DNA from 2 places in the Dactylosporangium sp. NPDC049525 genome. Region 1 is predicted to be linked to the other one. Evidence: riboswitches for the same ligand, from Rfam matches in the RefSeq annotation. Region 1 holds a riboswitch; the other holds the start of a gene.
What was found. A riboswitch is a leader RNA that binds a small molecule or an ion and turns the genes downstream of it on or off. The one in region 1 is predicted to bind S-adenosylmethionine.
Positions count from the first base shown of each region.

Region 2: linked by a shared signal. The riboswitch ahead of AB0K00_RS55420 (aminotransferase class V-fold PLP-dependent enzyme) and the one ahead of thrC (threonine synthase) in region 1 are both predicted to bind S-adenosylmethionine.

Region 1 covers NZ_JBFAPO010000001.1:6,412-9,813, forward strand. Annotated here, with positions in the region: gene thrC (threonine synthase) at 1-1,245, opposite strand, end outside; SAM riboswitch class I at 1,256-1,394, opposite strand; gene AB0K00_RS00040 (glucosyl-3-phosphoglycerate synthase) at 1,502-2,422, shown strand; gene AB0K00_RS00045 (hypothetical protein) at 2,636-3,133, opposite strand; gene AB0K00_RS00050 (ABC transporter permease) at 3,170-3,402, opposite strand, start outside.
Region 2 covers NZ_JBFAPO010000101.1:2,165-5,566, forward strand. Annotated here, with positions in the region: gene AB0K00_RS55410 (co-chaperone GroES) at 1-214, shown strand, start outside; gene AB0K00_RS55415 (PrsW family glutamic-type intramembrane protease) at 205-1,929, opposite strand; SAM riboswitch class IV at 1,962-2,078, shown strand; gene AB0K00_RS55420 (aminotransferase class V-fold PLP-dependent enzyme) at 2,091-3,320, shown strand; gene ligD (non-homologous end-joining DNA ligase) at 3,335-3,402, opposite strand, start outside.

The DNA of each region.
Region 1 (3,402 bases):
CACGGACTTCAGCGACGGCTTCACCCGGTGCGTCGGACCGACCGAGCCGGCCACCGCGTCGAGGGTCTTGAGCCCGTCACCGGTGTTGAAGACGACCGTCTCCTTCGTCGGGTCGAGCTTGCCGGTCTCGACCAGCTTCTTCAGCACCGCGGCGGTGACCCCGCCGGCGGTCTCGGCGAACACGCCGGTGGTCCGGGCGAGCAGCTCGATGCCGGCGCGGATCTCGTCGTCGTCGACGTACTCCATCCAGCCGCCGGTGCGCCGCACCGACTCCAACGCGTAGACCCCCGCGGCCGGGTCGCCGATGTTGAGCGACTTCGCGATGCCGGTCGGCTTGACCGGGACGATCTCGTCGGTGCCGTTGTGCAGCGCGACCGCGATCGGGTTGCAGCCCGCGGACTGCGCGCCGAACACCGCCCACTCCGTCGCCGGGACGAGGCCGATCTCGACCAGTTCGCTGAACGCCTTGTCGATCTTCGTGAGCAGCTCGCCGCTGGCCATCGGGATGACGACCTGCGCCGGGATCCGCCAGCCGAGCTGCTCGGCGACCTCATACCCCAGGGTCTTGGAGCCCTCGGCGTAGAACGGCCGGACATTGACGTTGACGAACGCGGTGTCCTCGAACTCGTCGGTCTCCGTCAGCTCCGAGCACAGCCGGTTGACGTCGTCATAGGACCCCTCGATCGCGACGACGTCGCCGCCATAGACGGCGCTCATCACGACCTTGCCGGGCTCCAGGTCGGCCGGGATGAACACGGTCGAGGGCACCCCGGCCCGCGCGGCGTGCGCAGCGACCGAGTTGGCCAGGTTGCCGGTGGAGGCGCACGAATAGCGGGTGAACCCGAGCGCCTTCGCGGCGGTCAACGCCACCGAGACGACCCGGTCCTTGAACGAGTGGGTCGGGTTGGCCGAGTCGTCCTTCACCCACAGCTGCCCGGTGATGCCGAGCTCCTTGGCCAGCAGGTCGGCCTTGACCAGCGGGGTCAGCCCCGGGTCGAGGGTGACGCGGCTGGCGGGGTCGGTGCCGACCGGCAGCAGCGGCGCATAGCGCCAGATGTTCTGCGGGCCCGCCTCGATCTGCTCCCGGGTGACCCGGCTGAGCGCCGCGGCGTCATAGCCCACCTCGAGGGGGCCGAAACACTCGTAACAGGCGTGCTGGGCAGCGAGCGGGAACTGGGCGCCGCAGCCACGGCAGACCAGGTGGCGGGCGGGCGAGTCGGTGAAGACGCTGAGCGTCGAGGTCATGGAGGCCTTCCTCTCATCTTCCCCAGGTGCATGGCCTTGCGCACCGGGACGGATTTGGCACCTACCGCGACCGGCCTCAACGTCGAGACGCGTCGCAGGGGTTGCCGGGGCTTCATCGGGCCGTATCCCTCTGCCCCTCTGGATGAGGTATTCAGTTGTGTCGTGCGCGTATGTCCTGCGTGTTTCAGTGTAAGGGCCGACACGGGCCGTGCCGTATGAGTCATCTCACGAGATGGACCTGACTACGGTTTCACTCATGCATCCCGACGCGGCGGACTGGTTCGCCAAGCGCACCTCGACCTGGCGTGACTGGCCCCTCGCCGACCTGCACCGGCGCAAGGGCGACACCCGCGTCAGCGTGGTGCTGCCGGCGCTGGACGAGGAGCCGACCGTCGCGGAGATCGTCACCGGCGTGCGCTCCCTCATGCCCCTCGTCGACGAGGTGATCGTGGTCGACTCCGGCTCCGTCGACCGCACCGCCGAGGTCGCCCGCCGGGCCGGCGCCGCGGTCCACCACCGCGACGACATCCTCCCCGCGACCGGCTCCCGCCCCGGCAAGGGTGAGGTGCTGTGGAAGGCCCTGGCCGTCGCCACCGGCGACATCCTCGTCTACGTCGACGCCGACCTCACCGACTTCCGCCCGCACTTCGTCACCGGCCTGCTCGGCCCGCTGCTGGAGGACCCGGCGACCCTGATGGTGAAGGCCTTCTACGACCGCCCCCTGCTCGACGTCTCCGCCGCCGGCGGCGGCCGGGTCACCGAGCTCGCCGCCCGCCCCCTGCTCAACGCCTACTTCCCCGAACTGGCCGGCGTCGTGCAACCCCTCGCGGGCGAATACGCCGCCCGCCGCTCACTGCTGGAGTCGCTGCCGTTCGCGGCCGGCTACGGCGTCGAGACGGGCCTGCTCATCGACACCTACCGCGCCGCGGGCCTCGACGCCGTCGCCCAGGTCGACCTCGGTCAGCGCACCCACGGCCACCAGGACACCGCCGCCCTCGGCCGCATGGCCGCCACGATCCTGCACACCATCCACTTGCGCGTCTTCCCCGACCGCGCCTCGTGGCCGACCCTCACCCAGTTCGAACGGCATGACGTCACGGTCACCCCCACCGACCACGACATCGCCCTTCCCGACCGCCCCCCGATGACGTCGGTCCCCGGCTACCGCTCCGCGTAGCCACCGCCGCTCGGCCCGCCGTTTGCCTGCTCCGGTCCGCCGTGGGCGCGGCCCGCCGCTCCCGTCAGCCACCGGTCGGGCCTTGGCGGCCCTCCCTGCCAGGTCCGTGTGCGGTCACCCCGCCGCGACCTACGGCCGCGAAGAGCCGCGGCCGCGGACGGCCGCGACGCGACCTGCGGCCGCGATCACCCGTCGGCGGCGCCCCGCCCGGCATCAGGCGATGAGGTCGCGCTCTTCCAGCTCGACCGGCTCGGGGGTGAACTGCCAGAGCGTCGACGTGGTGATGCCCGCGCCCAGGAGGGCGGCGGCGACCGCGGCCCACTCCGCCAGCAGCAGCCACGCCGGCGTGTCGATCACGGCGGTCGGGGCCTCACCGGTGAACGACGCGACCACGACCACCACCGCGACCAGCGCGAGCAGCACGAACGTCAGCACCACGGTCAGCCGCAGCGCCCAGTGCCCGAGCCTCCTGCCGGTGGCGAACAGCAGGGCGCAGACCAGGACCAGGGACGCGACCGCCGCGGACGCGAACGCGCCGATCAGGGTGAAGATCTGCGCCGTGAGGGCCTCGGCCGGGCCGTTCATCGCGTTGGACGAGGGCCGGTAGCTGGTCCAGCCGGCGATGTTGGCCTGGTCGTAGTAAAGGGTGCCGGACAGCACGGCGAGGCCGAGCACGAGCAGCCACGCGCCACGCAGCGCCGAAGTTCGCATGGACCGGCACCCTACCGGTCAGTACGTGAAACGGCTTCAGCTGACGACGTCTTTTCGCAGGAATCGCCACCACGCGAGGGAGAAGAAGATCGTCGCGTACGCAAGGGAGGCGATGCAGCCCTTGACGATGTCGTCGGTCTGCAGCGGCGTGGACAGCAGGCCGAGCCACGCGTCGCCGTAGTGGGTGGGCAGGAAGTTGCGGATCGTCCCGAGGGCGGTGATCTGGTCGAGGATGTTGGACAGGATCTGCAGCAGGACCGCGCCGCCCA
Region 2 (3,402 bases), on a different contig from region 1:
GGCGTCGGTGGGGCGGCGCCTGTCGTGGGCGACGGCCGTCGGGGTGGGGCCCAACGTGCGGTCGATCGTGGCCGGTGACAGGGTGCTCTTCGATCCGGAGGACCGCTCCGAGGTGGAGTTGCAGGGCCGCGACTACGTGCTGCTGCGCGAGCGTGATGTGCACGCCGTCGCGGCCCGCCGGGTCGAGCCGGACTCGACGGGTCTCTATCTGTAGGGGTACGGGTATCCCGCGTACATCGGGATCGGCGGCGGGGGCGGCGGCACGACGACCGGCACCGGCACGACCGGGGTCGGCGGGGCGGCGAGGACGCGGACCATCCCGTCGGGGAAGGTGATGTGGTAGCGGCTGCCGTCCCACACCGCGAGCGGTGCCTGCGGGTCGCGGCCGACGAAGACGTGGCGGTAGGCGGAGAGCGCCATGAGCAGGTGCCGCTCCTCGGCGAGCGCCTCCATCCGGCGGGCCGGCGTGTTGTCGAGGCCGCGGTGCAGGCCGTCGCGGAGCAGGGCGAGCTTCGTCGCGTCGAACTGGAACGCCCGCATGGCCTTGGCGCCCGGATCACCGGCGACCCGTCTGGCCCATCGGCGGGCGGACAGCCGCCGGCCGAGCGTGCCGAGGGCGGCCACCTCCGGCGGGGAGAACCAGCCGGCCCGCGCGTATTCGGTGAGCATCCGCTCGGTGAGCTTGCCTTCGTTGGACCGCTGCCACAGGGCGAAGCCGACCATGCACAGGAAGATCGGCATCATGACGGCGAAGTACCCGTACAGCAGCACCCAGGGGCTGGCGGACGCGACGACCGACATGAGGTTCCACGAGCCGTGCAGCAGCATCGCGAGCAGCAGGCCGGCAATCGGGGCGAGCCACCGGACCGACTTCGTTGAGCTGCGGGACGCGATGCCGAGCCCGATGCCGGTCATCGACGTGAACAGGGGGTGCGCGAAGCCGGTCATCAGGATGCGCACCACGAAGATCGCGACCAGGGCGACCGCGCCGTTGACCGGGCCGGAGTCCTCGGCCGTGTCGGCGTAGCCCTTGAACCCGAGGTACAGGATATTCTCGACCATCGCGAAGCCGGTCGCGGACAGTCCGCAGTAGACGATGCCGTCGATCAGGCCGGAGAACGCCCTTGGCCGGCGCCAGAACAGCAGGATCGGCCCGAGCGCCTTCATGCTCTCTTCGATGATGGGTGCCACCAGCACCGCGACGATCGACTCGGACAGGCCCAGCTTGTCGGCGAGGACCCCGCCGGCGGTGTTGACCACCAGTGCGACGGCCGTTGCCACGCAGGCGCCCCAGCCGAAGACGAAGACGAGATATCTGACGGGTTCCGGTTCGTACCGGTCGAGCCAGAGGAAACACGAGACGAGCAGCGGCACCGGGATGACCGCGGCCGCGACGCCGATGACCAGGGCGGTCCAGCCGCCGCTGAACCCGAAGAACGCCAGCAATGCCACGCCGCAGGCCGCGATGCCGCCCATGACGCCGATGAGCGTCCAGAGGCGGCGGCGGTCGGAGCGCTTGGCGGGCGGCGCGGCGGCCAGGGCGAGCGCCGCGGTCGGATACCGCTGCTCGCCGGTGTCCGGGGCTGAGTCCTCGGTCACATTGGGCACGACGTCCGCACCGGCCGGATGCCACTCCTGCGGCCCGGACAGCGGCCCACCCTGCGCCCCAGCATGTGGCCCGGACTGCGCCCCAGGCTGAGGTCCGGACTGCGGGCCGGACGGCTCGGACTTGCCGAGGGGCACGGGAGCTGCCTGATGGCCGGGCGGCGGCTCAGCGGGCGAACCGGCGAGCGGCGCCGCCCACGGTGACCGCTCGGAAAAAGGCGGCGGCCCCGACGGTGGGACCGGCGGCGACCCCGCCGCGGCACGCGGGTCGAGGTCGTGGCGGCCGGGCTCCGATGGCGTCCCACTCGGCGGGAGTTCGGTCATGGAGCAACCTTATCCGCGCTACCGTGGACGCAGGTCATGAGTGCCAGCGCACAGCCCCGGCTTGCTGGCCGGCAACCCTCGCGTTCGCGGCGGGGTGCCCCGGGTGATGACACGGTCCGGCACGCGGTGTGTCCGGGCAAGCGCGAGCGGAGGGCTCTGCCATGTCCACGATCCTGTCCCCCGGTGACGTGAAGCTGCGCGACGGCCGCAGTGTCGACTTCGCCAATCTCGACGTCGCCGCGACCGCCCCGTGCCTGCGGGTCGTCGCCGACGCGGTCGCCGAGCTCCTGCCGTTCTACGGCAGCGTCCACCGCGGCGCCGGCGCGCTGTCGGAGCGGTGCACCCGGGAGTATGAGCAGGCCAGGGAGACTGTCGCGGACTTCCTCGGCTGCCGCGACGGCGACACCGTCGTGTTCACCCGCAACACCACCGACGCGCTGAACCTCCTCGCGAGGGCGCTGCCCGCGGACACGACTGTGCTCACGTTCGACGCGGAGCACCACGCCAACCTGCTGCCCTGGCGGCGCACGGTGCACCTCGACGCGCCGCGCTCGCCGCAGGAGGCCGTGACGGCGCTGGAGCGGGCGCTCAGCCGGCAGCACTGCGGGCTGGTGAGCGTGACCGCGGCGAGCAACGTGACCGGCGAGGTGTGGCCGGTGGCGGCGCTCGCCGAGGTGGCGCACCGCTATGGCGCCCGGATCGCGGTCGACGCCGCGCAGCTCGCCCCGCACGCCCCGGTCGACCTGACCGCGTTGGGCGCGGACTACGTGGCGTTCTCCGGGCACAAGGTGTACGCACCGTTCGGCGCCGGCGTGCTCGCCGGAAGAGCGGACTGGCTGGACGCCGCCGCGCCGTACCTGGCGGGCGGCGGGGCCAGCGCCAACGTGGACGGCGACCTGGGCGTGCGGTGGGCGACCGGCCCGGCGCGGCACGAGGCAGGCACCCCCAACCTGCTCGGCGCGGTCGCGATCGCCAGCGCGTGCCGAGCCCTGAGCGACGCGGGCGATGCGGCACAGGAGCAGGCGCTCGTCAGCAGGCTGCGAGCGGGCCTGGCCGGGCTGCCGCACGTCGAGGAGCTGCGCCTCTTCGGCCCGGACGCCGAGCGGGTCGGCATCGTGTCGTTCGCGGTGCTCGGCGAGGATCCCGGTGACCTGGCCACGCGCCTCGGCCGGGACCACGGGATCGGGGTGCGGACCGGGCTGTTCTGCGCCCATCCGCTGACCCGCCGGCTCCTCGAAGAGGCAACCGCCAGGCTCGACCCGGCGGCCCCGGTGCCGGCCCAGGCGGTGCGGGCCAGCTTCGGCCTCGGCACCACCGAGGAGCACATCGACCGCCTGCTCGCCGCGCTGCGCCGCCAAGACGTCCAGGCACCTGGCGTCCAGGCGTCTTAGGCGGCTCAGGCGTCTCAGGCGTCGAACACCCGGGACAGCACAACGGCGGGGGTGAGGTCGGCGACGGTCAAGGTGCCCTCGC